Regions from separate parts of the Arthrobacter sp. 10N44_2 genome, predicted to be linked through region 2. Evidence: riboswitches for the same ligand, from Rfam matches in the RefSeq annotation. Region 2 holds a riboswitch; each other region holds the start of a gene.
What was found. Region 2 has a riboswitch for S-adenosylmethionine ahead of AC1DBX_RS08825 (DUF1737 domain-containing protein). Riboswitches for the same ligand answer to the same signal wherever they lie in the genome.

Region 1: linked by a shared signal. The riboswitch ahead of AC1DBX_RS05235 (aminotransferase class V-fold PLP-dependent enzyme) and the one ahead of AC1DBX_RS08825 (DUF1737 domain-containing protein) in region 2 are both predicted to bind S-adenosylmethionine.
Region 3: linked by a shared signal. The riboswitch ahead of metX (homoserine O-acetyltransferase MetX) and the one ahead of AC1DBX_RS08825 (DUF1737 domain-containing protein) in region 2 are both predicted to bind S-adenosylmethionine.

What each region holds. Positions count from the first base shown of each region.
Region 1 is NZ_JBFTHT010000003.1:152,454-162,625, forward strand. It holds gene AC1DBX_RS05205 (hypothetical protein) at 1-300, opposite strand, end outside; gene AC1DBX_RS05210 (fluoride efflux transporter FluC) at 388-756, opposite strand; gene AC1DBX_RS05215 (fluoride efflux transporter FluC) at 756-1,205, opposite strand; gene AC1DBX_RS05220 (metal-dependent transcriptional regulator) at 1,206-1,919, opposite strand; gene AC1DBX_RS05225 (Nramp family divalent metal transporter) at 1,936-3,222, opposite strand; gene AC1DBX_RS05230 (class I SAM-dependent methyltransferase) at 3,390-4,184, opposite strand; gene AC1DBX_RS05235 (aminotransferase class V-fold PLP-dependent enzyme) at 4,265-5,704, opposite strand; SAM riboswitch class IV at 5,739-5,852, opposite strand; gene hisN (histidinol-phosphatase) at 5,930-6,760, opposite strand; gene rsgA (ribosome small subunit-dependent GTPase A) at 6,837-7,952, opposite strand; gene aroA (3-phosphoshikimate 1-carboxyvinyltransferase) at 7,936-9,357, opposite strand; gene AC1DBX_RS05255 (DoxX family protein) at 9,365-9,913, opposite strand; gene AC1DBX_RS05260 (sigma-70 family RNA polymerase sigma factor) at 10,162-10,172, shown strand, end outside.
Region 2 is NZ_JBFTHT010000006.1:90,791-100,962, reverse strand. It holds gene AC1DBX_RS08865 (SDR family NAD(P)-dependent oxidoreductase) at 1-4, opposite strand, end outside; gene AC1DBX_RS08860 (MarR family winged helix-turn-helix transcriptional regulator) at 129-608, shown strand; gene AC1DBX_RS08855 (NUDIX hydrolase) at 658-1,197, shown strand; gene AC1DBX_RS08850 (low molecular weight protein-tyrosine-phosphatase) at 1,273-1,845, shown strand; gene pabB (aminodeoxychorismate synthase component I) at 1,842-3,908, shown strand; gene cls (cardiolipin synthase) at 3,932-5,407, opposite strand; gene AC1DBX_RS08835 (aminodeoxychorismate lyase) at 5,501-6,469, shown strand; gene AC1DBX_RS08830 (ATP-grasp domain-containing protein) at 6,542-7,495, opposite strand; SAM riboswitch class IV at 7,814-7,927, shown strand; gene AC1DBX_RS08825 (DUF1737 domain-containing protein) at 7,955-8,263, shown strand; gene AC1DBX_RS08820 (rhodanese-like domain-containing protein) at 8,260-8,679, shown strand; gene AC1DBX_RS08815 (O-succinylhomoserine sulfhydrylase) at 8,680-9,888, shown strand; gene AC1DBX_RS08810 (IS481 family transposase) at 10,016-10,172, shown strand, end outside.
Region 3 is NZ_JBFTHT010000016.1:37,604-47,775, reverse strand. It holds gene AC1DBX_RS15990 (CoA-acylating methylmalonate-semialdehyde dehydrogenase) at 1-282, opposite strand, end outside; gene mmsB (3-hydroxyisobutyrate dehydrogenase) at 336-1,238, opposite strand; gene AC1DBX_RS15980 (LysR family transcriptional regulator) at 1,440-2,339, shown strand; gene AC1DBX_RS15975 (MFS transporter) at 2,479-3,861, opposite strand; gene metX (homoserine O-acetyltransferase MetX) at 4,028-5,167, opposite strand; SAM riboswitch class IV at 5,179-5,294, opposite strand; gene AC1DBX_RS15965 (bifunctional o-acetylhomoserine/o-acetylserine sulfhydrylase) at 5,478-6,794, opposite strand; SAM riboswitch class IV at 6,856-6,971, opposite strand; gene AC1DBX_RS15960 (VOC family protein) at 7,141-7,779, shown strand; gene AC1DBX_RS15955 (CPBP family intramembrane glutamic endopeptidase) at 7,891-8,658, opposite strand; gene AC1DBX_RS15950 (histidine phosphatase family protein) at 8,759-9,439, shown strand; gene AC1DBX_RS15945 (amidohydrolase family protein) at 9,503-10,172, opposite strand, start outside.

The DNA of each region.
Region 1 (10,172 bases), on a different contig from region 2:
GAGCCCGGGCCCGAGCACCGGGATCTCGCGTGCCTCGTGGTGCGCGCAGCAGACGTAAGTGAACTCTGGCCACCATTTTTTGGGCCGGGCCGCTTCGGAGAATCCGCAGACGGCACAGGTGAGCTGGACCCAGACGGGCCGCTTGCCGGTGCGGTTTGCCTTGGACTGGACCAGCCACGCCGGCGGGTTGTCCAGCAGCTCGCCCAGCTCGGCCTCGGACAGCCGGGGCGGGATGCCGTGACGGTGCGCCATTTCCAGGGGAATGTCGAGGGTCTGGGCTGCTTCACGTCGGGTAACCATCCTTCAACGATACGGGAACGACGGCGGCCCGAAGCCACCAGGGCGCCCCGGTGTTACCCTCGACACACCGGCGGCGGGCTAAGGTTTTCAGCCCGCGAGGGCAAGCCCAAGCGCGGCGGCCGCGAGCCCCACGAGCAGGTTCGCGCCGATGGTGAGCGCCGCCGCCCGGTACCGCTCTTCGCTGACCAGGCGGACCGTCGCGGTGGTCCATGAGCTGAAGGTGGTCAGGCCGCCGGCGAGACCGGTTGCGATCGCGGCGTGCCAGTCGGTGCCCAGCTCCAGGTGGCCGGTCAGGCCGACGGACCAACCGATGATGAAGGATCCGGCGACGTTGACCGTGAACGTCGCCCAGGGCAAGTGCGGTCGGGAGCCCTGATGGTGCGCAAACCAGGAGTCGACGGCGAACCGCAGGAGTGCTCCCGCCACCCCGCACGCCCCGACCACGAGCGCGGTCATCATTGGGCACCGCCGCGGAGGTCTGCAATCGCCTTGCCGGTTTTCCAGCCGGCCGCCGCCGCCCCGAGGCCCAGGACGAGCGAGAGCCCGAGGTAGGCCAGCCACGTGGCATGGAAGCCGCCGCGGATCTGCTGGTCAATGGCGATCACCAGCGCCGAAAAGGTGGTGAAGGAACCCAGGAGGCCGGGGCCGATGCCGGCCCGCAGCCAGAAAGCCGTCTGCGGCCGCGCGATCCAGAGGGTGGTCAGGGTGGCCAGAACGAAACTCCCCGAGACATTGATCGCCAACGTGGTCCACGGCACCGCGCCGGCGCTTTCGGGAAAAATCAGGCCGGCGCCGAAACGCAGCTCGGTTCCGATCAGCCCGCCGACGGCGACGGCGGACCAGGCCTTCCACCCCGGCACGCCGGGGCGCGGCACGGCCCGGCGCTCGTCCAGCACACCTTTCACTCAGCTCTCCGTGACGCTGCAGCCGGCGTGCCCGGCATCGCTGTGGACCCAGAGGGCCGAGGCGACCTCGTCGGCGAAATCGAATTCGCGCGGTGCCGCGGCGGAACCGATCCGCACTACCATGGGGCCACCGAAGGGACGCCGGCCCACCACCTCCACTTCGGCGTCGAGGTCGATGTCCTCTGCGGCGAGATAGCGCAGGAGCTCCGGGTTCTCGTCGCTGATCCGGGTGATCCGGCCGGTGTGGCCGTCGTCGAGTTCGCTCAGGCGGTGGGCGGCGGGCATCAGCACCGAGCCGTCGGCTGCCGGAATGGGATCGCCGTGCGGGTCCCGGGTGGGGTTCCCCAGCTTGGCCGCCATGCGTTCAATAAAGGTGTCCGAGACGGCGTGTTCCAGGAGTTCGGCTTCGTCATGGACCTCGTCCCAGCGGTACCCCAGCTCGCGGACGAGGAAAGTCTCGATCAGCCGGTGCCGCCGGACCATGGACAGGGCGAGCCGGACGCCATCGCTGGTGAGCGTGACGGCGCTGTAGGGCTTGTGGTCCACGAGGCCCTGGTCCTTGAGCTTGCGGACCATTTCCGAAACCGAGGAGTTGGCGACGCCCAGGCGCTGCGCCAGCTGCGTGGAGGTGATGGGCTTGCGCTGCCACTCGGTGAACGAATAGATGACCTTGACGTAGTCCTCGATCGAGGAGGAGGGCGTACTGGTCTTCACAGACCTAAGCCTACCGTCAGCTGCTTCCGGAGAAAGTGAGCCACAGCAGCACCAGGTTGAGAGCCACTACGAGCACCACGCTGATGATGGCGGCGACTCGGAGGGCCGGGCCGTCGGCGAACCGGCCCATCAGGGCTTTGTTGCTGGTCAGCACCACCAGCGGGACCAGGACAAAGGGAATCCCGAAGCTGAGGACCACCTGGCTCAGGACGAGCGCCCAAGTGGGGTCGAAGCCCACCGCCAGCAGCACGACGGCGGGGATGAGGGTCACGACGCGCCGGGCCATGACGGGGATCCGGATCTTGAGCAGGCCCTGCATGATGGTGCCGCCGGCATAGCAGCCCACCGAGGTCGATGCCAGGCCGGAGGCGAGCAGCCCGACCGCGAAGATCACGCCGACGATCGGGCCGAGATTGGCGGTGATGGCGGCGTGCGCGCCCTCGATCGTGTCCGTGCCTTCTTCGCCGCCGAGGGTGGAGGCGGCCAGGAGCAGCATGCCGATGTTGACCAGTCCGGCGATCGCGAGGGCGGCCACGACGTCGAACCGAGTGGCCCGGACCAGGCGCGCGATGGCCGCCGGGGGAACATGCAGGTGTTCGTCCGGCCGGTGCCGGTCCCGTGACAGGGCCGAGTGGACGTAGATGGCGTGCGGCATGACGGTGGCCCCGAGCATGCTGGCGGCCAACAGGACGGTGTCCGGGCCCTGGAAACCGGGCATCAGCCCGGCCAGGGCGGCCCCCGGATCGGGCGGGCTGATGAACAGCCCGGCCAGGAAGCCGACTGTGATGATGCCGAGCAGGAACATGATGATGAATTCGAACGGCCGCTGTTTCTGCCGGGCCTGGACCGCGAGCAGGAGCATCGACACGGCGCCGACAATCACGGCGCCAAGGGGGAGGGGCAGGCCGAAAAGCAGGTACAGGGCGATTGCGCCGCCCACCACCTCCGCGAGATCGGTGGCGGCGGCGACAACTTCGGCCTGCACCCAGAAGGCGCGGCGCCAGAACGGCTTGAGCCGTTCACCAAGGATTTCGGGAAGGCTCTTGCCCGTGACGATCCCGAGCTTGGCGGACTGGTACTGGACGAGGACGGCCATGACGTTGGCGGCCACGAGGACCCACACCAGCAGATAGCCGTACTGCGCTCCGGCGGTCAGGTTGGCGGCCACGTTTCCGGGGTCCACGTAGGCGATCGACGCCACGAAGGCCGGTCCCAACAGGCCGATCAGCGCCCTCCGGGCCCCCGGGTGTTTGTAAGTGGGGGCGTCCTGCGCCGGTTGCCCGTGTCCCGTTAGCTCCAGCACTGCCAGCTCCTGTGATTGGCGCGTCGGCGTTGACGCGATGATCGGCGCCGGCCGGAAAACAGCCGGTGTCAAAGTTTCGTGTGCCTATAAGAATTTATTAGGCATACCGAAACAATAAGCCCGGCGGGCGCTGCGTGCAATCCGGGGGAATCCGGGGTGAGCGTGCATCAGGCCCGGAAGGCCCGCCACGTCTGGGTCAGGTAGGGCAGCCGGAGCACCTCGCCCGGCATGTGTCCCAGGTGCTCGTGCAGGTACCAGACGAGGTTGGCGGTGACCTTGGCCCGGGTGGAGTCCGATGCCGCGAGATAGTAGCTGCGGGACTTGGCCAGCTCCTGGATGTCCTCCGTCGTGACGGAATCCTCCCAGCGCGTCAGGTGGCTCTCCAGCCCGGTGAACTCGGGGCCCACGGCCGGACGGAAGTGTGGTTTGTGGACGTCCCCGGCGTGCATGATCCGGGAGAGCCGGTGCACCCAGGGCACGCTGGTGTCCAGCTGGTTCCAGATCAGACCCAGCACGCCGTGCGGCCGCAGGATCCGGGCAATCTCGGCGCTTGCCAGGCCGGGGTCGCACCAGTGCCACGCCTGGGCGACCGTGACCAGGTCAAAGGACTCCGGCTCGAGACCGGTGTCCTCGGCGCTGCCCTCGATGGCGGTGACGTCCGGCAGGGTCCGGCGCAACTGCCCGAGCATGTCGGCAGAGGGGTCCACGGCCACCGTGCCCAGTCCGCGTTCCGCCAAAAGGGAGGTGAACTTCCCGGTGCCCGCGCCAATGTCCGCGGCGTCCCTGGCTCCCGCCGGGACCAGCCAGTCGGCTGACTCCTGCGGATAGCCGGGGCGGACGCGCTCGTAGTGCTCCCCGCCGTCCTGGAAGCTTTGTCCGAGTTCCTGGCGCCGCTCGCTGTGCAGTTTCGGTCCGCTGTGCGGCTTGACTCCGCTGTGGAGCCTGGGGCCGGCACTTGCCACGTGCGATCTCCTTCGGGAAGGTCCTGCTGGTTTCAGATACCTTTCGAATTTACCGCACCCGCGCCGGGCCCCGATCCTGCCTAGTCGAGGGTGCAGGGCGCAGCGCCGGCGGTGCCCGGGGTGTTCGGCGCCCAGTGGGGATAGCTGCGGGTATCGTTGGCCGGCACCCAGCGGCCGGCGTCCACCACGTAATCCCAGCCGAGTCCGTTCTGCCGCAGCTGCTGCAGGCCGGCCAGCAGGCGTTCGGCGTCCTCCAGCCGTGAGCCGAGGCCGAAGCTGGCCCGCAGGGAGCCGGCGGGCAGGCCGAGCCGCTTGAGCAGCGGGTGGGCGCAGAAGCGGCCGTCGCGCAGGCCAATGCCGTGTTCGGCCGACAGGTAGGCGGCCACCAGTCCGGCGTCGTAGCCTTCCACGGAAAAGTTCACGACGCCGATCGTGCCGGTGTCCGGCTGATCGCCTCCAGTGGAAGAAGCGGAGGAAGAATCGGAAGCCGAATCGGCAAAGATCCGGTGCACGGTTACTCCCTCGATGCCCTGGAGGCCCTCGACGAGGAAGGACCGGATGGCGTCCTCGTGGGCCTGCCACTGCTCCGGGTCCAGGGCCGCAATGACCTGGGTGGCGCGGGCGAGGGCCGCCGCGCCGAGGACGTTCGGCGAGCCGCCCTCGTGCCGGGCAGGTCCCGTGGTCCAGCTGACGGAGTCGAGCCGGGCATCGCGGACCGCGCCGCCGCCGGCCAGGTGCGGGGTGCCGGCGTCGAGCCAGTCCGTCCGCCCCACCAGCACGCCGGCGCCGAACGGGGCGTACAGCTTGTGTCCCGAGAAGGCGAGGTAATCGACGTCGTCCGCGGCGATATTGATCCGCCGGTGCGGGGCGAGCTGCGCGGCGTCGACAACGATCCTGGCGCCGTATTCGTGCGCCAGTGCGGCCAGGGTCCGGATCGGGAGGATCTCTCCGGTGACGTTGGAGGCGCCGGTGACGGCCAACAGGCTGACGCCGCCGCGGGCGAGTTCGTCGCGCAGGCGGTCCACGGTGGCCGCGAGGGTGGCGGCGGCCACGACGCTGCGGTGCGGGACATTCTGCCAGGGCAGGAGGTTGGCGTGGTGTTCGATGTCGAGGTAGAGGACCTCGCCCGCGGGCCGCCCGTCGCGCAGCGGCAGGCAGCCGGCCAGCAGGTTCAGGGAATCGGTGGTGTTGCGCGTGAAGATCACGGAATCGCCGGGCCGGCCGCCCACGAAGTCCCGCACGATGTCCCGGGCGTTCTCGTAGACGGAGGTGCTGATCTGTGATGCGTAGCCGGCGCCGCGGTGCACGCTTGCGTAGTACGGCAGGATTTCGTTCAGGTAGGCCGAGACCACGGACAGGGCCGGGGCGGAGGCGCCGTAGTCGAGGTTGGCGTAGCGCGCGTGGCCGCCGGTGATCAGCGGGGCCTGGATTTCGGCCCCGGTGACGGCTGCCAGCGGGCGGGCCGCGAGGGCAAGCCGTGCATGGAATTCAGGGGCAACGGGGAAAATGGCAGTTGTCATGGGACCTCACTCGAACAGGACCCCACACCGTGGGAATCCGCGCTTGCCGGGTCCGTTCCGGACCGGCCAGGTCGTCACCCGGGGCACCCCACCGCGACTGGAGGGTTGCCGGCCAGCAAACCGGGGTTTAGCGCTGGCACTCGTGACCTGCATCGAGCGTAGGACATCGGCGCAGCCGGGGAAAAGGCGGCCGCCGATTGTGAAGCGGAATATTACGGGCGCGGATCAGTTGTTCGGGTGGGCCTGAAAGAGGTCGTCGAGTCCGGGGTTGAGCCGCTTGAGGACTTCCGAGTGCAGGATCGAATTGGTGGCCAGGGCGTTGCCGCCGAAGGGGCCGTCCTCGCCTTCGAGCGAGGTGAAGCGGCCGCCGGCCTCGGTCACGATCGGCACCAGGGCGGCCATGTCGTAGAGATTCAGCTCGGGTTCGCAGGCGATGTCCACGGCGCCCTCGGCCACGAGGCAGTACGACCAGAAGTCACCGTAGGCGCGGGTCCGCCACACTTCCTCGGTCAGGCCCAGGAACTCATCCAGGTTCCCGCGTTCCTTCCAGCCGCCAAGGCTGGAGTAGGACAGCGAGGCGTCCTCGAGATTGGAGACGTTGGATACCTTCAACCGTGTGGCGGCGGCGAGCGAGCGGCCCGTGTAGGCGCCTGCACCCTTGGCGGCCCACCAGCGCTTGCCCAGTGCCGGCGCGCTGACGACGCCGACCACCGGCTCGCCCTCATCGACGAGGGCGATCAGGGTGGCCCAGACCGGGACGCCGCGGACAAAGTTCTTCGTGCCGTCGATCGGGTCGATGATCCACCGGCGGGAACCGTGGCCCGAGCTGCCGAACTCTTCGCCCAGGACCGCGTCACGCGGACGTGACCGGGAGAGCTGGCCGCGGATGGCCTCTTCCGCGGACTTGTCGGCATCGGTGACGGGTGTGAGGTCGGGCTTCGTCTCGATCCGAAGGTCGAGCGCCTTGAAGCGGCTCATGGTCTGGGAATCGACCGAATCTGCCAGTACATGGGCAAGGCGCAGGTCATCGTTATAGCTCGAAGCGGGTTGGCTCATGGTTCCAAACTACCGTCAAACCGGGCCGCCGGGCGGGAGGCCGCGGCTCGGCGCCGCCGCCCCGCTGCCGGTCCGGCTAGGAGACGGTGCCCAGTTCCTTGGTTTCCTGCGCTTCCATCCGCGGGTCCGTGCCCAGCAGCCGGCGCAGGGACGCGAGCCTGGCCGGTCCCGAGGGCCCCGCGTGCCCGGCCGCAACCCACTTGTCGACGCCGCAGTTGACGGCGGTGGAGTCATGCTTGCAGCCGCGTTCGCAATCATCGGTGCCCGGTTCCAGGTCCGGGAAGGAACGCAGGATCCGGTCCGGGTCCACGTGGGCCAGGCCGAAGGACCGGATGCCGGGGGTATCGATGATCCAGCTGCCGGCAGGGGCATCGTTGACTTTGAGCGCCAGTGCGGAGGAGGACGTGTGGCGGCCGCGGCCGGTTACCGCGTTCACGCCTCCCGTGGCCCGCTCGGCCCCGGTCAGGGCGTTGACCATGGTGGACTTGCCGACGCCGGAATGGCCCAGCATCACGGTGACCTTGCCGTCGAGGTAGTCGCGCAGCTGGGATACCGCGTCCTTGTCGAGCCGGGCGGAGAGCCCGTCGTCGGAGCGGGCGTCGATGCCGGAAGCGGCGGAGTCGGCGGTCTTGGAGATGATGACGGGGAAGTCGAGGTGCTGGTAGTTGGACAGCAGCTCGGCGGGATCCTTGACGTCGGCCTTGGTGACGAGCAGCAGCGGCTCAATGCCGGCGTCGTACGCGGCCACCAGCGCGCGGTCGATGAAACCGGTCCGCGGCTCGGGGTTGGCAGCGGCGACCACCACCACCAGCTGGTCGGCGTTGGCCACGACGGCACGTTCGATCGGGTCCGTGTCGTCGGCGCTGCGGCGCAGCAGCGTCTTGCGGTCCTGGATCCTGACCAGCCGCGCCAGAGTGTCGGGCTCGCCGGTGACATCCCCGACCAGGGAGACGAAGTCGCCGGCAACCACCGGGTTGCGGCGCAGTTCCCGGGCCCGGGCCGCGATGATCTTGCGTTCGTCCGCGGTCCCCTCGCCGACGACGGCGGTGTAGCGGCCGCGGTCAACGGTGATGATGCGTCCGGTGACGGCGTCGTCGTAGCTGGGCCGGTCCTTGGTGCGGGGCCGTGTGCCCTTCTTGTTCGGCCGGATCCGGACGTCGGACTCGTCCCAGGAATCAGTGCTGCGTGCCACCGGCGGTGTCCTCATCTGCGGCGGGTCCTTGGGCCAGCATCGCTTCCCAGAGTTGCGGGAAATCGGGCATGGTCTTGGCCGTGGTTGCGATGTCCTCGACTTCCACGCCGGCTACGGCAAGGCCGAGGATGGCGCCGGCGGTTGCCATGCGGTGGTCCGCGTAGCTGTGCACGACGCCGCCGTGCAGCGCGGCCGGGCGGATGATGAGGCCGTCGGGGGTTTCTTCGGCGTCCCCGCCGAGGCGGTTGATTTCGGCGACGAGGGCGGCGAGCCGGTCCGTTTCATGGCCGCGGAGGTGGGCGATGCCGCCCAGCCGTGAGGGGCCGGTGGCGAGGGCGCACAGCGCGGCAACGGTGGGGGCGAGTTCGCTGGTTTCGTCGAAGTCGCCGCCCTTGATCTCCGGGCCTCCGCTGACGGTCAGGGTGCCGCCGTCAACCGTCACCGTGGCGCCCATAGCGGTCAGGATTCCGCGCCAGAGATCACCCACCTGGGTGGTTTCCGCAGGCCAGTTCGGGATCCGCACGGTGCCGCCGGTGGCCAGGGCCGCCGCGAGGAAGGGTCCGGCGTTCGAGAGGTCCTGCTCGATCCGGACGTCGAAGGCGCGGATCGGGCCGGGGGAGACAACCCAGTGGTTCGGCACCGAGTCGTCGACCGCCACGCCCACGCCGCGCAGCACGGCCACGGTCATGTTGATGTGGTCCAGGCTCGGCACGGGCTTGCCGACGTGCTCCAGGTGGAGTCCCTCGGTGAAGCGCGCCCCGGCCAGCAGCAGGGCGGAAACGAACTGGGACGAAGCGCTGGCATCGATGACCAGGTGGCCGCCGCGCACCTCGCCCGAGCCGTGCACCGTGAACGGCAACGACGACGCCGGACCGCCGTCGGGTGCGGTGACTGCCACACCCAGGCCGGCGAGGGCCTCGATAATGGTGCCCATCGGGCGTTTGCGGGCGTGTGGGTCGCCGTCGAAAAGGGACTCACCGCGGCGCAGTGCGGCCACCGGCGGGACAAAGCGCATGACCGTGCCGGCCAGGCCGCAGTCGATCGCCGTGTCAGCCGCCGCGGTGTCCATGCTGATCGGGACGATTTCCAGGTCGGGGCCGAAGGCGCCGTCGCCGGGCACTTCCGCGACGGTGGCCCCCAACTGCCGCAGGGCCTCAATCATCAGTGCGGAATCCCGGGAGTGCAGGGGAGCCCGCAGCCGGGAAGGTCCGTCCGCGAGGGCGGCGAGCACGAGGTACCGGTTGGTCAGGGACTTGGAGCCGGGAACGGTGACAGTGGCATCGACCGGCCGGGCGGCGAAGGGGGCGGGCCAGTGCGGACCGGCGTCGGCTGCATGGGGACCGGCTGCATGGGCGCCGGCAGGGTGGGACGGGGCAGCGGCAGAAGAGGGGGTGGTGCCAGTCATTACCGTCTTAGGCCCCGGCAGAGTGGTCTACGGCCTTGCGGACGACTTTGTCGGCCTTCTTCAGCTGCTTGTTGGTGGTCTTGCGGGCATCGGCGGCGAGGTGTCCGGCGCTCTTCTTGGCATCGGCGGCCAGGTGCCCGGCGCGCCAGGCCAGGCTGGGCTTGCCGGCGGTATCGACCGCGGCGAGGAGCACGCCGCCGGTGAGGGAGACGTTTTTCAGGAGCTGTTTGCGGCGGGCGTCGCGGGCTTCCTTCGAGGAGATGTCCGCGCTGCGCCATTCGACGTAGCCGTTCAGGAGCGAAATGACGGCGAGCAGGGTGGCCGCCAGCCGGGCGGACTTGCCGAGGGCGAAGCAGACGCCGGCACCGATCTGGGTGCCGCCGATCACGCGTGCCACGACTTTTTCATTTGGCTGGAACGGCAAGGCGTCGGCCGCACGGCGCAACAGGGGGGACAGCTGGGCCGCAGTGTCATCCGCGTTCTTGAGCTTGTCCATGCCGGCGAGGACGAAACTGGAGGCGAGCATGGGCCGGGCGAGAAAGCGGACAAACGACATGAATTTCCTCCTGGATGGACGAACAGCGGCTTCACTGCGGGAGAACCGGTTCTAGTCTTGCACTTTTGCGGAATATTTGCCCGCAGGACGTGGTTGTGAAAGGCAGATCCCAGCAGGCTAACGAAGGCGGAGATTTGACTCTGGTCAAAGACAGGGCGGAACCGGAAGCCGGTTCCGGTCAATCATGGACCCTCGCGCTTCCGGCGGTTCCGGGTGCCCGGCGGAAGGTGACAGTAGACTTGAACGCAATGAGCACCAT
Region 2 (10,172 bases):
TCATTGCCGCTCCTTTGCTAGCTGCCTTGTGCATCCGGCCCCGCGGCATGGGATGCTGTTCTGTATCCATGAAAATATGGATAGTTGAAAAAGTCAACGATTTATTTTTTGGACTATTGGAGTTGGGCATGGCGACCGAAGTTGACGACGAGCCGGGCACCGAGCCTGCGGAGAAGCTCACGGCGGCAACCATCAGCCTGGACGCGGGTTTCCTGCTGGCCAAGCTGCATGCCGGCGGGTCGGTCCTGAACAACCGCGCCCTGGCCGCGTTCGATCTCAAGGAGCGCTCCTATTCGGTGCTGGCCCTGGCCAACAGCGGGCTGGAACCAACCCAGCGGGAGATGGCCGAGTTCCTCAGCCTGGACCCGAGCCAGATTGTCGCCCTGATCGACGAGCTGGAGAAGCGCGGGCTGGTGATCCGGGCGCCCGGGAAGCTGGACCGGCGCGCCAAGATTGTTTCCTCGACCCCGGAGGGGGAAGCCCTCTTCCGGCGGGCCGAGGCCGCGGCGCGTGACGCGGAATCCGCCGCCCTGGCCGGCCTCAGCGCCCCGGAGATCGCAACCCTCAAGGGGTTGCTCCGCAAGGCGCTGTGGGGACCGGCAGCCTGATCGCGGCCGCTCAAACGCCGCGGGAATACCCTTGGGGCAGGAGGGAGCCATGACCGTTCGCAGCGCCGGCCTTCTGCTGTACCGGCTAAGGGGTGCATCACCGCCCGGCGGGGCGCCGCCATCCGGCAGCACACCGCAGCTTGAGCTCTGGATAGCCCACATGGGCGGACCGTTCTGGGCCCGCAAGGACTCCCGCGGCTGGTCCATCCCCAAGGGGGAATACCTCGCCGACGAGGACCCCCTGGCGGCCGCGCACCGCGAGTTCACGGAGGAAATCGGCACACCGGCACCCGCCGCCGACTACCACCGGCTTGGCGACTTCCGCCAGCCCTCCGGCAAGATCATCACGGTCTTCACGGCGGAAGCGGACTTCCGGCCCGAACGCATCGTGAGCAACACCTTCGAGCTGGAGTGGCCGAGGGGATCCGGCACGATCGGCAGCTTCCCCGAGATCGACCGCGCGGAATGGACCGCCGAGCCCGCAGCCCGGTCCAGGCTGGTCAAGGGCCAGCTGCCGGTCCTCGACGCGCTGGTCCGGCACCTCGGGCTGGAGCCGGCCGCACCCGGGCCCGGGCATGACAAAAACTAAAAGTCAGTTGACATTTTTTGTAATACTTCGCGGGGGCCAGCTAGCCAAGAGGCCCGGGATCGTTCATGCTTAGCTATGACCTCAATGTCGAGCCAGTACCGGATCATCGCGGTCTGCACCGGAAACATCTGCCGGTCCCCGATGGCGGAACTTATGCTGGCTGAGGCATTCCGGGCCGAGCGCCTCACGGGGGCCGTGGTCGATTCCGCCGGCACCACCGCGTATGAGGCCGGCCGGCCCATCGATCCCCGGGCAGCGCGCAAACTCACGGCGCAGAACATCGCTTCGGACCGCCACGTGGCGCGCGAATGGCGGCCCGAATGGTTCGCGAGCCGGGATCTGATCCTGGCCCTCGACGTCGACCACTACGGCTGGCTCCGGCAGGCAGCACCGGACCGGGTCTCGCTGGCCAAGATCCGCATGCTCCGCAGCTTCGACCCCGCCGTGGCCGACGAGGACCCGCTGGAGCAGGGCATCGAGGACCCGTGGTACGGCGGCCACACCGACTTCGACACCACCTGGAACCTCATCCGGGCCTCCCTTCCGGGGATTGTGCAGCACGTACGCACCGAGCTTGGGCGGCAGGACGGGCAACATCACGGCAGTGATCAAGCCAATGCACAGCAGCCGGTACGCTCTATTTCATGAGCCCCGCACCCGTCATCATCGCAATCGACGGGCGCTCCGGCTCCGGCAAGACCACCCTGGCCATCGAACTGGCGGCGCGGTTGAGGGAACACCACAAGGTCTCGCTCTTCCACCTCGAGGACATCTATCCCGGCTGGAACGGGCTGGCGGCGGGGATCGAGCGCTACGTTACCACCGTGCTTTCGCCCTTGCGGCGCGGGGAGAACGCGGAATGGGTCAGCTGGGACTGGGCACGGCACTACGACGGCGAGGCCCGCACCACACGCCCGGCCGAAATCGTCCTGGTGGAGGGCGTCGGTGCCGCCGCGGCGGCCGCAGTGCCCTTGCTGGACGCCGTGATCTGGGCGGACTCCTCCGACGCGGACCGCCGGGCCCGGGCGCTGGCCCGGGACGGCGACACCTACGAACCGTTTTGGGACCAGTGGGCTGCGCAGGAAGCGGAGTGGCTGGCGGCCGATGACGTCCCGTCCCGCGCGGATCTGCACGTGCTCAACCTGGCGGACGGCACCGCCCCGGACGACGTCCTGCAGGCCCTTCAGTACCTTCCCGCCGTCGCCCCTGCCCTGCTGCCCGAACTCGCCGCCCGGCGCGGGCTGCAGTTGCTGGCAGAACGGATCGAGGCCCGGCCCGAGGCCGGGCAGCTGTTTGCGGCGCTCTTTGGCGGTTCACCCAACGCCGTGTGGCTCGACTCCTCCCTGGACCCGGCAGGGCTGGCCCCGGAGGCAGCGGAGCGGAGCCGCTTCAGCATTTTGGCCGACGACGGCGGCCGCTTCGGCCAGGCCGTCCGGCACAGTTCCGGACGGACCCGCGTCAGCACGGGCCAGGCCACCGTGACCACCGATGGCCCGTTCTTCCGCTGGCTCGACGGCGCGTGGGGCCGCCGCGCGCTCCGCGCACCCGAGGCCTACCCGTGCGAGTTCACCCTGGGCTGGCTCGGGTACCTCGGCTACGAGCTCAAGCGCGAAACCGGCGGGAACGACGTCACCGCCGCCACCCCGGACGCCTGCCTGATCTTCGCCGGCCGTGCCGTGGTCCTTGACCATGCCGAGGGCACTGCCTGGCTGCTGACCCTGGACGCACCCGACGCCGGGGACTGGCTTCAGACGGCACGCACGGCCGTCACCGCGGCCGCGTCGGCGCAAGCGGCCGCTCATGCCTCCCCGGCCCAGCGTGTCAGCGCCCCGCAAACCACCGCCCCGCGCTTCGCCGCCCGGGACACGGAAGCCGGCTACAAGGCGAAGGTCACCGAGGCCCAGCGTGAGATCGCGGAAGGAAACACCTACGAGGTCTGCCTGACCACGGTGCTCACGGCTGCCTCGCCCGCGGGGCCTCACGGCGTGGATCCGTGGCCGGCCTACCTGGACCTGCGGCGCCGGAACCCGGCCCCGTTCGCCAGCTTCCTGCGGTTCGGCGGGCTCGCCGTTGCGAGCACGTCGCCGGAGCGGTTCCTGCAGATTGCCGCGGACGGCAGGATGCGGGCCGAGCCGATCAAGGGCACGCGCCGCCGGGACACAGATCCAGGCACGGATGCCGCCCTGCGCCAGGAGCTGGAGTCTTCGGCCAAGGACCGGGCGGAAAACATCATGATCGTGGACCTGTTGCGCAACGACTTGAGCCATTTCGCCGTCCCGGGTTCGGTGGCCGTCAGCCGGCTGTGTGCGATCGAGAGCTACGCCACCGTGCACCAGATGGTGAGCACCATCGATGCCCGGCTGCGGCCCGGGATGCCGCGGGCCGAGGCGGTTGCGGCCTGTTTCCCCGCGGGTTCGATGACCGGCGCGCCGAAGGTCAGCACCATGGCCATCCTGGACCGGCTGGAGGCCGCGCCGCGCGGCGTGTACTCCGGGGCGATCGGCTACTTCTCCCTGAACGGGGCCGCCGACCTCGCCGTGGCAATCCGGGCCCTCGTGGTCAGCGCCCTCGGCGAGGGTGCCGCGGAACTGAGTCTCGGCGTCGGCGGCGCTGTCACCGCCGACTCGACCCCGCAGGAGGAGTACGACGAAATCCGGACCAAAGCGTTCGGCGTCCTCTCGACGCTCGGCGCCGGGTTTCCCACGGGCTGAGTCGGCTGTCCCGCCGGCCGCGGCTACTGCAGGGTGGCCGTCAGCCGCGCGACGTTGTCCACGTATTTGACGCCCATCGGACGTTTCATCCAGTCCTCGAGCGTAAGTTCGCGCGAAATGCCCCGGTAGGTGTCCTCCACGGCGCTGATCCGCCGCACGATGTCCTCCCCCAGGAGCATCACCGAGACCTCCAGGTTCAGCGAGAAGGAGCGCATGTCCATGTTGCTGGAACCCAGCACGGCAACGTCGTCGTCGATCGTGAAGTGCTTGGCGTGCAGCACGAAGGGGGCCTTGTAGAGGTAGATCCGCACCCCGGCTTCAAGCAGCGCCTCATAGTAGGACTGCTGGGCGTGGTGGACCAGGAACTGGTCGCCTTTTTCCGAGACGAAGAGCTCGACGTCGACGCCGCGCTGCGCCGCCGTCGTCACCGCATACAGCAGCGAGTCATCAGGGACGAAGTACGGGCTGCAGATCGAGATCTTGCGCTGAGCCGAGTAAATCAGCGTGTTGAAGAGCCGCAGATTGTTTTCGGTGATGAAGCCGGGGCCGCTGGGCACCACCTGGGCGGTGATGTTGCCGGCGTGCAGTTCGGGCCGGTGCGCGAGCTGTTCCTCAATGGATTCGTCGGTCTCGCTGAGCCAGTCCGTGGCGAAGACGACGTTGAGCGTGGTGACGATCGGTCCACGCAGGCAGGCCATCAGCTCGACCCATTCGCGGCCGATCTTGCGGTGCTTGGGGTTGTTGTAGGAGGGCTCGATCAGGTTCTGCGATCCGGTGAAGGCGATCTCGCCGTCGATCACCATGATCTTGCGGTGGTTGCGCAGGTCCGGTCGGCGCCACTGCCCCTGCAGCGGGCTGAGCGGCAGCATGGGCCGCCAGCGGATCTTGCTGGCCTTGAGCCGGGCGATCAGCTTGCGGTAGCCCTTGATGCGAAGCGTGCCAAGGTGATCGAACAGGACACGGACCTCGACGCCGCGCTCGGCGGCCTCTTCCAGCGCGGTCAGCAGATCGTCCGTGACGTGGTCCGAGCTCATGATGTAGAACTCGGCATTGACGAAGGACTTTGCGCCGCGGACCGCCGCGGCCATCGCCTTGATGGAGTCGGGGTAGCCGGGCAGCAGCTCCACTTGGTTACCGTCCACCATCGGCAGCGAGCCCAGCGTCTTGTTCAGTTCCGCGGCGGAAGCCACCCATTCGGGTCCGGCGTAGCGGCTTTCCAGCATCGCCAGTTCCGAGGTCCCGGCGCGCACTCGGGTATTGACCGCGTCCTGCTGCGCGCGGCGCTTGCGGGAGAGCCGGAAGTTGCCGAACAGCAGGAACAGCAGCAGGCCGATGGTCGGCACGATGAAGATGCCCAGCAGCCAGGCCATCGCGGTGGTGGGCCGCCGGTTTCCGGGGATGATGCCCAGTGCCAGCACTCGGATGGCGAAGTCGATCACCGTCAAAATCAGAATCGCCCAGGACGGTAAAGTCTCCGCCAGCGGAAATGGCCAAAACACAGGCGAACCCCTCAACGTACAAGCCACGCGGAACAGTTCCGAACGGGCAGTGACCAAATCCTATCCCGGGACCACCGAGACTAAGCTTTAGCCATGACCACTCCTGCCCCTGTTCCCGCGCCCGCGACCGTTCTGGTCTTCCTCGACCCGGCGTTCGACGGCGGCCGCGTTGCCGACGCGTCGCAGCCGCAGCTGATGGCCACGGACCTGGGCGCCACCCGCGGCGACGGCGTTTTCGAATCCCTCCTGGCCGTCGGCGGCCGGCCCCGCAAGATCCAGGCGCACCTGACCCGGCTGGCCGGCTCTGCCCGGCTTCTGGAGCTGGACATCCCCGCCGAGGACGCATGGCGGCGGGCGGTGGAAACCGCCATCCGCGAGTTCCGGCGGCAGGAACCCGCCGCGGCTGCAACGGGCGGCGCGGAGCAGGACGAGGTGGTGGTGAAGCTGATTGTCACCCGCGGGCCGGAGGGCGCGGCTGCCCCCACGTGCTGGGTCCAGGCCTCCGCCCCGGCGGCCGCGGGACGGCGGCAGCGCGAGACCGGGATCGACGTCATCCTGCTCGACCGCGGCTACGACAGTGAAGTCGGCGAGCGCGCCCCGTGGCTCCTGCTCGGCGCCAAGACCCTTTCCTACGCCGTGAACATGGCGGCGCTGCGCTACGCCCACCGGCAGGGCGCCGACGACGTCATCTTCACGTCCGCGGACGGCAGGGTGCTCGAAGGTCCGACGTCGACCGTTCTGCTGGCCCACCTGGAAACCTCGGACGACGGCGCCGGCGGCGTCCGCACCATCCGGCGGCTCATCACTCCCCAGCTGGACAGCGGCATCCTGCCCGGCACATCACAGGGCGCCTTGTTCACCGCCGCCAAGGCCGCCGGCTGGGAGCTGGGCTACGGCCCGCTGGAGCCGAAGGACCTGCTGGACGCCGACGCGGTCTGGCTGATCTCCAGCATCCGGCTCCTGGCCCCGGTCAACCACATCGACGGGCAGGAAATCGGCACCCCGGAACTCCGGCGCCAACTCACGGCCGAACTCAACGCCCTCTTCGCGACCATCGAATAGCAACGCGGGGTCAGTTACGGCCCATCGCATGTCCTCGGATGGGCCGTAAGTGACCCCGCGTTGGTGTTGCGCTCACCCCAGGGCGTCCGCGGGCACTGCCGGGCACAGGCGGAACGAGGCCGGGTTGAACGCCGGGAGCATGAACGTTGCGAGCACGGCGTCGAGCATTTCCGGGGCCCAGGTGCTGTTCTCCCCCAGGGTCGCGCAGACACCCAGCACCACGGGCGTTCCGTCGGTGCGGCGGCGGATCTGGACCTGGACCGGCCCGGTCAGCCCAAGCGTGCGGACGGCGGCCAGACCCAGCTTGCGCACATCCCCGGCCTGGTTCGCCGGCACCCTGCGGCTGACCTCGTCGCTGCCGGCGCGTCCATACGGAGTCCTGGTCTTCTCGAGGACCACCGCCACCGGCGCCATCGCGTTGCGTGCCGGGGTGCCGAACACCAGGCACACATAGTCGGCGCCCGGGATAAATTCCTGGACCAGTTGCCCCGCCGGCATGTTCTTCCAGCTAACGGAGTCGGTTCCGGCCAGCAGGTGGATCCCATGGGAGCCTTTGAAGACCCGCGGCTTGACCACCACGGGGCCGCTGAGGCCGGCGAGGGAAGCCGGCGCGGCGGCGAGGTCGCCCGGAACCGCGAACCTGGGCACCGGGATGCCGGCGGCTTGCAGCGCCCAGGTGGTGAATAGGTGGTCGTTGGCGAGGGCCACCGCGGCGGGGTCGGTCACGATGATCCGCACGTCCTGGGCGAATCCGGCGCGGGCCGCGGCCAGGACCGGGAGTTCCACGGTGAGGGTCGGAATGATGACGTTGATGGCTTCGCGGTCCACCACCCGGCGCAGGTCCAGGACCATGTCCGGGTTCGTCGCCGGCAGGAGCCTGACCGCGGCGGCGGGAGCCTCCCCGGCCTGGCGGGTGTCGGCACGGGCGTCGGAGCCGAGGTACGGGAGGCCCCGGGCTTCGAGCTGGGCCGCGACGGCCCGTCCGGCGGCGCTTGTAATCCCGGTAACGAGTATGCGCGGGCCCACGATTGCTCCATTCCGCCGTCACCGGCCGGACCGCGGCTGCGGCTCCGACCGTTCCAGCCACCGATTCCCAGACAGCTTGTTGATGGACAGACGAGTCGATTCCGGGACTGCTTGATTCACACATTGCTCGAATCACCTGCAGCTCCGGACGACTCGTCGGGCCTAATCCCCCCAGTAAACGGCGAAACGTCCCGGCAGACACGAGTGGGCTGTACCCGAAACTGGAGCCCGCCACTACTCGCCCGGGGCGCGGTCCGGTTACGGAACATGACGACGGCGGCGGTGCGGGCCGGCGTCGCAGGTGTTACGTTTTTGGGGAGTAATGAGAACCGGTGCCAAGCCCTGACTGGCCGGTCGGCAACCCTCCCTTTCGCGGCGGGGTGCCTCAGGTGAATACTCGGCATTCGAGAATTCGAGCTGCAAGCGTGAAAGAGGAGATCCGTCGTGCCCGACACGTCAATACCCACAACAGCCGCACCCGGCACAGCACCCGGCACAGCATCCGGGGGCGAGGAGAGGCTGGCCTACCGCCTGTTCACCGGGGCGGATGACCGCGCCTTTTGCGAGCGGGTGTCAGCCGCCCTGGCCGAGGGCTACGTGCTGCATGGAAGCCCCGCCGCCAGCTTCAACGGAAGCACCGTGATCGTGGCGCAGGCGCTGGTCCTGCCGGCCGCGATTGCCAGTGCGGACGCCGCCGTGGCCAATGCGGTTGATGAGCTCGACGCCGACGAATTTGGCGCCGACGGGGCCTTCGCGGGCCACGCATGAGCTACGCCGGAGACCTCAGCCCGCAGGAGGCGTGGGCCAAGCTGGAGGCCGGAGCCATCCTGGTGGATGTCCGGACCGAGGGCGAATGGGCCCACATCGGCATCCCGGACACCGCGGCCGCGGGCGAGAGCCGCAACGATCCGCTCTTCATCCAGTGGAACCTCGCCGGCGGCACGCCGAACCCGCACTTCGTGGAACAGCTAAGGCAGCAGGCGCCGGAGGACACCGCCGTCGAACTGGTGTTCCTTTGCCGTTCCGGGGCCCGGTCGATCGCGGCTGCGACGGCCGCGACGGCCGCCGGCTACACCTCGTACAACGTCCTTGAGGGCTTCGAAGGCGAGACCGACCGCTTTGGCGAACGCACCGTCAATGGCTGGAAGAACCGCGGCCTGCCCACCAACCTCGGAAAGATCTAAGTGACTTTCAATCCCGACGCCGCCGGCTGGGCGGCCGACACCCAGGCCGTCCGTGGCGGCCTTGACCGCACCGGCTTCCAGGAAACCACCGAGCCGATCTTCCTCAATTCAGGATTCGTCTACGAGTCCGCGGCCGCCGCCGAGCGCGCCTTCACCGGTGAGGACGAGCGCTTCGTCTACTCCCGCTACGGCAACCCCTCCGTCGCCACCTTCCAGGAGCGGCTCCGGCTGCTCGAGGGAACGGAGGCGTGTTTCGCGACGGCGTCCGGCATGTCCGCCGTCTTCACCGCCCTGGGCGCGCTGTTGGCGGCCGGCGACCGGGTGGTCGCGGCCCGCTCGCTGTTCGGCTCGTGCTTCGTGATCCTCAACGAAATCCTGCCGCGCTGGGGTGTCGAGACGGTCTTCGTGGACGGCCCGGACCTGGAGCAGTGGAAATCCGCGCTGTCCGAGCCGACCACGGCGGTGTTCTTCGAGTCGCCGTCGAACCCGATGCAGGAAATCGTGGACATCGCCGCCGTGAGCAAACTGGCGCACGCGGCCGGCGCCACGGTGGTGGTTGACAACGTCTTCGCCACCCCGCTGCTCCAGCGCTGCGGCGACCTCGGCGCGGACGTGGTGGTCTACTCCGGCACCAAGCACATCGACGGCCAGGGCCGCGTCCTGGGCGGGGCGATCCTGGGCACCAAGGAATTCATCGACGGGCCCGTCAAGCAGCTCATGCGGCACACCGGTCCGGCGCTTTCGGCGTTCAACGCCTGGGTGCTCACCAAGGGCCTGGAGACCATGGCCCTGCGCGTCAACCATTCCTCGGCCTCCGCGCTGCGGCTGGCCGAATGGCTCGAGGGACAGCCCGCGGTCGGCTGGGTAAAGTACCCGCTGCTGCCGTCCCACCCGCAGTACCCGCTCGCAGTGCAGCAGATGAAGGCCGGCGGGACCGTGCTCACCCTGGAGCTGCAGCCCTCCCCCGGGCGCACGGCGAAGCAGGCCGCGTTCGCACTCCTGGACGCGCTGCGGATCATCGACATCTCCAACAACCTGGGCGATGCCAAGACGCTCATCACGCACCCGGCCACCACCACGCACCGCGCGATGGGCCCGGAAGGCCGCGCGGCGATCGGGCTCAGCGACGGCGTGGTCCGGCTGTCGGTGGGCCTGGAGGATGTGGAGGACCTGATCCGCGACCTCGGCCAGGCGCTCAAGCAGGTCTAGGTGTACTGCCCAGGGACGTTGGTTCGGTGAATGTGATGACTCGCTGGAGTCGTTGACCTAAAGGTGAGGACCTCCGGTTGCACAGTGGAGTTGCTTAGACAACCGCTGCAGCGACCAGGAGGTCCTCGTGTCCCACGCTAATGCCGCTTTGACTCCACGCCAACGTTTGCGCGTCGCGCGTCTGGTCGTAGATCACGGCTGGCCGGTGTCCCGGGCTGCCGAGCAGTTCAATTGCTCCTGGCCCACGGCCAAACGGTGGGCGGCCCGCTACGCCGCGATGGGTC
Region 3 (10,172 bases), on a different contig from region 2:
GAGGACCTTGCCGTGCTCGCTGGTGAGCAGGGCCGCGAGTTCGGGCCGGCGCTGCATGAGCAGTTCACGGACCTTGAAGAAGATGGCGGTGCGCCTGGCCAGGCTCGTGGCGCGCCAGCCGGGCAGGGCGGCGCGGGCGGCCTCGATGGCCTCCTCGACGCGGGCGGCGGAGGCCAGGGCGACCTCTTTCTCCTGCTCGCCGGTGGCCGGGTTGAACACGGGGCCGAAGCGCTCGGCGTCGGAGATCAGGGCGCCGTTGATGAAGTGCGGGATGCGTTCCATGGGTGGGTCTCTTTCGTGAGGGGCAGGGCCGTGAAGGGCAGGGCCGTGGGGGGCTAGTTGGCGGACTCGAGGGTGCCGTCGACGAGCTTGACGATCATCGAGCAGTCCTGGCCGGACTGGCCGGAGTCGATGAGGCGCTGGAAAAGCTGCTGGACGTGCTCGCCGAGTTCCAGCGGGGTGCCGGTGTCCCGCGCGGCGCTGATGGCCAGGCCGATGTCCTTGTTGGCCAGTTCGGTGGTGAATGTCGGGGCGAAGTCGTTGTTGGACGCGGCGGTCGGCACGACGCCGGCCACGGGGTACCAGGTGCGCAGCGCCCAGCTGTCGCCGGAGGAGACCGACGCGATGTCCCAGAAGACCTGCTTGTCCAAGCCGAGCCGCTCGGCCAGGACCGCGCCCTCGGCGGTGGAGGCGAGGTTGATGAAGAGCATGAGGTTGTTGCAGATCTTCGCGGCCTGGCCGGTGGTGGCGCCGCCGGTGGGGATGATGTTCGCGGCCATGGGGCGGATGTATTCGGTGGCGTCGGCGACGGCGCCGGCCTCGCCGCCGATCATGAACGTCAGCGTGGCGGCCTTCGCGCCGCTCATGCCGCCGGAGACGGGTGCGTCGACGAAGCGGAAGCCGGCGGCAGCGGCGGCGTCGTGCAGGGCCTGCGCGGAGGCGATGTCAATGGTGGAGGAATCCACCAGGAGGGTCCGGGTGTCCGCGTGGGCAAGGACGCCGTCCTGGCCGAGGTACACGGCGCGGGCGTGCTCACCTTTGGGGAGCATGGTGAAGACGACGTCGGCGCCGGCGACGGCCTCGGCGATGCTGCCGGCGGCCTTGACTCCCCCGGCCTCGGCAGCGGCAACGGCTGCGCTGTTGAGGTCGAAGCCACGGACTTCGTGTCCGGCGTTTGAGAGGTTGACGGACATGGATCCGCCCATGTTTCCGAGTCCGATCCAGGCGATGACTGCCATGGCTTAAGCTCCTTTGCTTGATGTGCTGCCGGGCGCCTCGACGCGCTCCGGCGTGAAAGCCGAAACTCCGGCGCCCCGGTGTCCACCATCACACCCTGTTAGAGTGCAATCAAGGTAAAAAATCACAGATGCCATGTGCACAGATGCACAATCATGGCTCTGGCTCCGCCACACTCGCTGCAGAGGGGGACAATAGTGGACTTGCGTCGGCTTCCGAGCCCCGACGACCTGCTGATCCTGCTGACCGTGGCACGACTGGGCAGGTTCAACGCCGTGGCCGAGACGCTCGGCACCACCCACACCACCATTTCCCGCCGCGTCCTGGCCCTCGACAAACAGCTCGGCGGCCGGACGCTCGAACGCAGCCCGCACGGCTGGGAGCTGACCGAACTCGGCAGCCAGGCGGTCGCGGCGGCGGAAGCCATCGAGGGCACTCTCGGTGCCCTCTCCAGCAGCATTGCCCGCTCCGGCGACGTGGTCTCCGGCCTGGTCCGGATTAGCACCCCGGACGGCTTCGGCGCCGAATTCCTGGCCCCGGCCCTCGTGCGGCTGCAGCGGGCGAATCCGCTGCTCAACGTCGAACTGCTCAGCGCCACCCGCAAGGTAAGCCAAAACCGCTCCGGCGTGGACCTGGAAGTGGTGGTGGGCAACATGGACACCACCACCGCCCGCGCCATCTTCCTGAGCAACTATTTCCTCAGGCTGTACGCCAGTCCCGGCTATGCGCAGGAGCACGGGCTTCCGGCAACGCTCGACGACGTCCGGCAACACGGCTTTGTCTCCTACGTGGAATCGGCGCTCCAGGTCGCCGAGCTGGGCCACCGTTCAACGCAGCTGCCGGTGCCGCGGTCCAGCTTCCAGGCCACAAGCGTCTTCGCCCAGCTGGAGGCCGTCCGGCGGGGCGCCGGGATAGGCCTGCTCCCCAATTTCCTCGTGGCGGGCCGGCCGGAATTTCTGCCCGTCCTGCCGGACGACTTCCAGCGCCAGCTGCCCATCTGGGCTGTGGCCCGGCCCGAGGCGCTGCGTTCGGCCCCGGTCCGTGCCGTGCTGGAGGCGATTCGCGGCGAAATCCGGGAGCGGCAGGATGTGCTGTCCGCCTGAGGCGCCAGCGCAGCCGGACTGGTGCCTGCGGCGTTAGCCTGCCGCGTTGACCTGCCGCGTTAACGCAGACTGCCCGGGTCCGCGCGGTGCGCGGATCCGGGCAGTCTGCCCCCACCGGGTCTGGTGAGGCCGGTGAGGATTACCGCTTGCTGGCGGCGAGGAGGTCGGCGGTGCCACGGGCGTCGGCGGCGTCGACGTCGCGGAGAGAAATGCCGCGGGTTTCCTTCAGGAAGAACACCGCAACCAAAGTGACCACACAGGCGCCGAGGAGGTAGATGGCGACCGGGACCGAGGACTTGTACTGGCTCAGGAGCGCGACGGCGATGATCGGAGCCAGCGAACCGGCCACAATCGAGGTGACCTGGTAGCCCAGCGAGACACCGGAGTAGCGCATCCGGGTCGGGAACATTTCGGCCATGAGCGCCGGCTGGCCGGCGTACATCAGGGAGTGGAACAGCAGGCCGATGGTGATCGCAGCGAGGATGATGAAGTCGTTCTTGGTATCCATCATCGGGAAGGCGAAGAAGCCCCACGTGCCGCCGAGGATGGCGCCGGCCATGTAGACGGGCTTGCGGCCGACGTTGTCCGAGAGCCTGCCGACCATCGGAATCACGGCGAAGTGGACGAGGTGCGCCACGAGCAGCAGCAGCAGGATCCGCGAGGTGTCCGTCTGGACGACGACCTTCAGGTACGTGATCGAGAACGTGACCACGAGGTAGTAGAGGATGTTCTCGGCGAAGCGCAGGCCCATCGCGGTGAAGACGCCGCGCGGGTAGCGGCGGAATACTTCGGCCACGCCGTAGCCCTTGTTCTCAACCTCGACTTCCTTTTGGGCCTCCAGGAAGATGGGGGCGTCCTGGACCTTGGTGCGGATGTAGTAGCCGACCAGCACGATCACGGCGGAGAGCCAGAAGGCGACGCGCCAGCCCCAGCTGAGGAAGTCGGCGGAGGACAGCACGGAGGACAGCGTGAACAGCACGGCGGTGGCGAGCAGGTTGCCGAGCGGAACGGCGGACTGGGGCCAGCTGGCCCAGAACCCGCGGGACTTGCTGGGGCTGTGCTCGGCGACGAGGAGGACGGCGCCGCCCCATTCGCCGCCGACGGCGAAGCCCTGGGCGAAGCGCAGGAAGACCAGCAGTGCCGGGGCCCAGTAGCCGATCTGCGCGAAGGTGGGCAGGCAGCCCATCAGGAAGGTGGAAACGCCCACCAGGAGGATGCTGACCTGGAGCAGCTGCTTGCGGCCGAACTTGTCGCCGAAGTGGCCGAAGACGATGCCGCCGATCGGGCGGGCGACGAATCCGACGGCGTAGGTCAGGAACGCGGCGATAATGCCGTCGAGTTCGGTGCCCGAATTGGGGAAGAACGTCTTGCCGAAGACCAGCGTGGCGGCGGAGGCGTAGAGGAAGAATTCATACCACTCCACCACCGTGCCGGCCATGGAGGCCGTTACTACCTTCTTCAGTCCGGACGTTTTGACGTCCGGCTCGTCTGCGCGCGTTGTCGCGGCGTTTTCCGTGCTCATGTGAACTCCTTCGGTGTCGCCTTCGACACCCTGCGGACCATTGGACTGAGGACGCCCGTGATGTAGGGCACATGGCGTCATTCCCCATGAGTATGGACGCTCCCGCCCTGAGCCTCAACGGCCATTAGTGCAGAGCGCATCTGCAAAAATGCACAAGCGGGCCGGCCTAGTGGCCGAAGAAGGTCCCCCGAAGCTGCCCGCTGAGCTGGCCGATTTCGGTCAGGAAGCCGTCGTGGCCGATCGGCGCTTCAATGATGTGCAGTTCCGGGCCGCCCGGCAGGGCCTCTGCCAGTTGACGGGACTGGGCCGGGAAATACAGGCGGTCCGAGTCCACGGCCGCCACCAGGAACTCGGCGGTGGCCGGAGCCAGTGCCTCCCCGAGGCTTCCGCGCCCCCGGCACACATCGTGGCTCATGAGGGCTTCGGTGATCGCGATGTAGCTGTTCGCGTCGAAACGCCGGGCCAGTTTGCTGCCCTGGTGGTCCAGGTAGCTTTCCACCTGGTAGCGCCCGCGTCCGGCCAGCGATCCGGCTTCCAGGGGCGTCTCGGACTCCTGGGCGTTGCGGCCAAACCGGCCGTCCAGTTCGGCCGCTGAGCGGTAGGTGATGTGCGCGATGCGCCGGGCGAGGGCGAGCCCTGCTTCGGGTTCCGGGCCGCCGTAGTAGTCCCCGCCCTTGAAGTGGGGGTCCTGGCGGATGGCCAGCGTCTGGGCCTGCGCGAAGGCAATCTGTTCGGCGGTGCTGCTGGCGCCGACGGAAATCACGGCGCAGCGCCGGACCCGGCCGGGAAACGTGACGGCCCATTCAAGGGCGCGCGCGCCGCCGAGCGAGCCGCCCAGCACCGCGTACCAGCTGCCGATGCCCAGGGCATCGGCCAGCCGCGCCTCGGCGGCGGCGGTGTCCCGCAGGGTGACCAGCGGGAACCGCGATCCCCAAGGGCGCCCGTCGGGGGCCGGGGTGGAAGGCCCGGTGGATCCGTAGCAGCCGCCCAGGATGTTGATCGAAACGACGAAATACTTGTCCGTGTCCACGGGAGCCCCGGGTCCGGCGAGCTGTTCCCACCAGCCGGGCTCCCCGCTCTCGCCGCGGGTCACGTGTGTGTCGCCGGTCAGGGCGTGTTCAATGAGCACGGCGTTGGAGGCGTCCGCGTTCAGGGTCCCCCACGTCTCGTAGGCGAGCACCACATCCGGCAACGGAGTCCCGGATTCGAGCTGCAGATCACCGATCCTGACGAACTGGACGGTCCCGTCAGGGGTCCGGGATGGTTTGGTTTCGGGAACACCCGTGCGGGTGACGGCAATCGTCATGTGAGGACCTATCTTCGCGCTTGCCCGCCGTCAGCTGACCGGCAGGCCAGGTCTTCACCCGGGGCACCCCGCCGCAAAAGGAGGGTTGCCGGCCAGCAAGCCGGGGCTGTCGCTGGCACTCATGACCTGGTACGAGTCTACGAAACGGGGTGCGGAAATGACGAAGATTATGACTTCCATGTGACAGCCGGACCCGTCAGCACCGCAGACTCCCCACCTTTGACAGCCGTGACTGGCGGGTCGCCCAGGAGTGCCGGCGATTCCCGGTGTCATGCCCGTAAAGGTGGGGAAATTCGGCGTGGGCTTCGGCCTAGGCGGACTTGGCCGCGCGGAATCCGGCGTCGAGGTCCGCGAGGATGTCGTCAATGTGCTCCAGCCCCACCGAAAGCCGCACCAGCCCGGGGTTCACCCCGGCGATCACCTGCTGTTCGGGCGAGAGCTGGCTGTGGGTGGTCGACGCCGGATGGATCACCAGCGACCGGACATCGCCGATGTTCGCGACGTGCGAGTGCAGTTCGAGGGCATCGACGAACCGCTTGCCGGCCTCCGCTCCCCCTGCAATGTTGAACGCCACGACGGCGCCGGTCCCCTTGGGCCCGTACTTGCGGCCGCGCTCGTACCAGGGGCTGGACGGCAGCCCGGCGTAGGCGACCGATTCGACGTCGTTCCGCCCCTCCAGCCAGTGCGCCACCTTCGTGGCGTTGGCCACGTGGCGCTCGACGCGCAGGCTCAGCGTTTCGATGCCCTGGGCGATGAGGAAGGCGTTGAACGGGGACACCGCGGAGCCGAGGTCGCGCAGGAGCTGGACCCGGGCCTTGAGGATGTAGGAGAGATTCGCGCCCAGCGCGCCGTCGGCTCCGAGGTCGCGGGCGTAGACCAGGCCGTTGTAGGTGGGGTCCGGGGTGTTGAAGCCGGGGAACCGCTCCGGGTCCTTCCCAAAGTCGAAGTTGCCGGAGTCCACGATCACGCCGGCGATCGCGGCGCCGTGCCCGCCGAGGTACTTGGTGGCGGAATGGACCACGATGTCCGCGCCCCACTCGATCGGCCGGATCAGGTAGGGGGTGGAGAGCGTGTTGTCGACCACCAGCGGCACGCCGGCCTCGTGCGCCACGCGGGAGACGCCCTCGATGTCCAGGACGTCCTGGCGGGGGTTGGAGACCACTTCGCCGAAGAACAGCTTGGTGTTGGGCTGGACGGCATCCCGCCACTGGTCCAGGTTGTCCGGGTCCGCCACGAAGGTCACGGAGATGCCGAACTTCTTCAGCGTGTGCGCGAGCAGGTTGTAGGTTCCGCCATAGAGGCTCGGGCTGGCCACCACATGGTCCCCGGCCTCGGCGATATTGAGGATGGCGAACGTCTCGGCGGCCTGGCCGGAGCTGAGCAGCAGCGCCGCGAGACCGCCTTCCAGGCTGGCGACGCGCTGTTCGACGGCGTCCTGGGTCGGGTTGCCGATCCGGGTGTAGATGGGCGCGAGCTCGGCGAGCGCAAAGCGGTTCGCGGCGCTTTCGGCGCTGGGGAACACGAACGACGTCGTCTGGTAGATAGGCAGGGAACGCGCGCCCGTGGCGCTGTCCGGCTCCTGGCCGGCGTGGATCTGGCGGGTTTCAAAGGACCAGGCGTTGGACATTGGTGCTCCTCGAGTCACTGGGCACAGCACCGGCCTGGGCTTTCGGCCCGAACCGGAACAGGCGCCGCGCTTGCCCTCCGGCGGGCGCCGGACGGCCAGGTCTTCACCCGGGGCACCCCACCGCGATACGAGGGTTGCCGGCCAGCAAGCCGGGGCTGTGCGCTGGCACTCATGACCTGACTTCAGTGTAGGAATGGCGGCGGAGCCCTGGATAGCTTTGTGACGAAGATGAAGACGGCCGCCGTGACGGAGCATCCGGGGCGCCGCGTTCCGCGCCCCAGGACGTCCCATGACGGTTAGGGGAGCCTAAGCTGAGAGGTCCATCACAAAGTGCCAAGATGATGGCATGCGCATGGATCACGTCTCTTACGCCTGTGAACACGATGGCTTGGCAGCCACCACTGAACGTATTGCGTCTGCCCTCGGCGTTGAAGCCGTGAAGGGTGGAGTGCACCCCCGTTTCGGGACACGCAACATGATTATCCCGCTCGCGGGACACAAGTACCTGGAAGTCGTGGAGGTCCTGAACCACCCGGCTTCCGACAAGGCCCCGTTCGGCCAGGCCGTCCGGGCACGCTCCGAGGCCGGCGGCGGCTGGATGGGCTGGTGCGTCGAGGTTGACGACCTGGCCCCGTTCGAGGAGCGGCTCGGCCGCGCCGCCGTCAACGGCAACCGGAAGTTTCCCGACGGCCGCGAACTGGTCTGGAAGCAGATCGGCATCCTGGGGCTCATCGCCGACCCGCAGGTGCCATACATGCTCAAGTGGGAGGGTGACCCGGAGTTGCACCCGTCCAACGCCTACGCGAGCGATGTCAAGATGTCCGCACTGACCATTGCCGGTTCGGCCGAGCGCGTCACGGAGTGGCTGGGCGAACCGGTTGAAAAGCCGCTGGAAGACGTCGCCGTGAACTGGATCGCGCCGCACGGTACTCCCGGCATCCTCTCTGTCACCTTCGAGACCGCCTCCGGAGCGGTCACGATCTAACGCTCCACCCGCCCCACGCTTCGGCCGCCATCTCTTAGGTGCCAACGATGTCACCTAGGAGACGGCGGCCGAGATCATTTAAGGCCTGCTCCTAAAAGCAACGCGGGGAACTCAGCCCAGGCCCACTGCCTTGCCGAACAGGCTGAACCCCACGAACGCCACGGTGTCCAGGATGGCGTGGGCGATCACCAGCGGCATCACCCGTTTGGTCCGCGTGTAGACCAGCGCGAAGACGACGCCCATCACCGCGTTGCCGATGAACGGCCCGAACCCCTGGTACAGGTGATAGCTGCCGCGGAGCAGGGCGCTGGCGGCGATGGCCGCCGGCACGCTCCAGCCCAGTTTCCCGAGCCGGTCCAGCAGGTACGCCACCACAATCACTTCCTCGACCACCGCGTGCCGGATCGCGGACAGGACCAGCACCGGCACGGTCCACCAGTATGCGTCCAGGGCGCTGGGGATGATCGCCGTCGTGATCCCCAGCGCCCGGCCGGCGGCGTAGAGCCCCAGGGACGGAATGCCGATGAGCGCGGCGAGTCCGAGACCCTGCAGGAGGTCCTTGCCGGGCCGGGCGAAGTCGAAGCCGATCCTTCGGAACGCCGAGGTTCCGCGCTCACCGGCCGGCCAGTGTTCGGTGAGGAAATAGATCACGAGGGCCACCGGGACCAGGGCGAAGATGATGTCCAGCAACTGGTAGGTGAGGTCGAAGTATTCGCGTGCGCTCTGTGAGCGATTCAGGGTGGATGTCCCCTGGGCCAGCGGCGCCGTGGTCATCTTGTCCAGCAACTGCACCAGGGAGTAGATCGCGGACTGCCCGAGTGACAACCCCAGGACAATCAACACTTCGAACCGCAGCCGACGGCGGGAGGGAACCAACATGGTTCTATCTTGCCTGCACTTGCCGATAGTTTGCTGGTGCCCGCATGGTGCCGGCCGCGCCGGCACCCCCGGCTTTTTAGGAGCCCTATGCTTGGGGATTATGAGTGCGCCCCGGAAAATCATCATGATCCGGCACGGCCAGTCTGCCGCCAATGCCGACACCTCGATCTACAACCGTGTTCCGGACTACCGGATCCCGTTGACCGCGCTGGGCCTGGAGCAGGCCACCGCGGCCGGGGACGAGGTCCGGCGCCAGCTGGACGGCCGCCCGGTGTGCGTCTACGTCTCCCCTTACCTGCGCGCCTACCAGACCCTCGAGGCGCTGAATCTCGGCCCGCTCGTGGAGCGGGTGATCGAGGAACCGCGCCTGCGCGAACAGGACTGGGCCAACTTTCAGATCGCCGGCGACATCGAGGACCAGAAGGAGCTCCGCAACGCCTACGGGCACTTCTTCTACCGCTTCCGCGAGGGCGAGTCCGGTTCCGATGTGTATGACAGGATTTCTTCCTTCATGGAAACCCTGCACCGGCACTGGTCCCGGCCCGGCTATGCCCCGAACGCGCTGTTTGTGACGCACGGATTGACCATGCGGCTGTTCTGCATGCGCTGGTTCCACTGGTCGGTGGAATATTTCGAGTCCCTGAACAACCCCGAGAACGCCGAGGTCCGCACCCTGCTGCGCACCTCGCACGGCAAGTACGAGCTCGACAAGCCCTTCACGCAGTGGGAGAAGAGGCGCGTGGACGAGACCGTCCTCGACGCACCGCCCATGATGTTCTAGGGCGGCCCGTCCGGGGCCGGAGCCAGCCGGGTCAGCGGACCGGCTCGCTAACGGACCGGCTGGCTAACGGACCGGCTGCGCCACACCGGCGCGCCACACCGCGTGCGTCAGGGGGATGCCTGGCCGGTAGGCCAGATGCGTGGCGGAAGGTGCGTTGAGCAGGTGCAGGTCCGCGCGGTGCCCGACGGCGATCGAGCCCACCGCGCGTTCGCCGTCGGCGTCGTTCCCGGACTCCCGGCCCAGGGCCAGCGCGCCGCCGTAGGTCGCGGCGCGCACCGCCTCGTGGACGCTGAGCCGCATCTGCAGCACGGCGGTGGTGACGCAGAACGCCATGGAGCTGGTGTAGGACGTGCCGGGGTTGCAGTTGGAGGCCAGCGCCAGCTGCACACCGGCGTCGAGCAGTTCACGGCCGGGGGCCAGCGGCTGCCGGGTGGAGAGATCGCAGGCCGGCAGGCACGTGGCGACCGTGCCGCGCTGCCCGGATCCAGGCGTGCCGCCGCCGCTGGCGGCGTCCCAGCCGGACCAGCTGGCGGCAAGGGCATCGACATCCGCGGCCGAAAGGTAGTTCACGTGGTCCACGCTCGCGGCGCCGACTTCGACGGCCAGCCGGACGCCGGGGCCCTCGCCGAGCTGGTTGCCGTGGACGCGCAGCCCCAGCCCGGCGGCCTTGCAGGCCAGCAGCACCCGGCGGGACTGGTCCTCGTTGAACGCGCCCTGCTCGCAAAAGACGTCG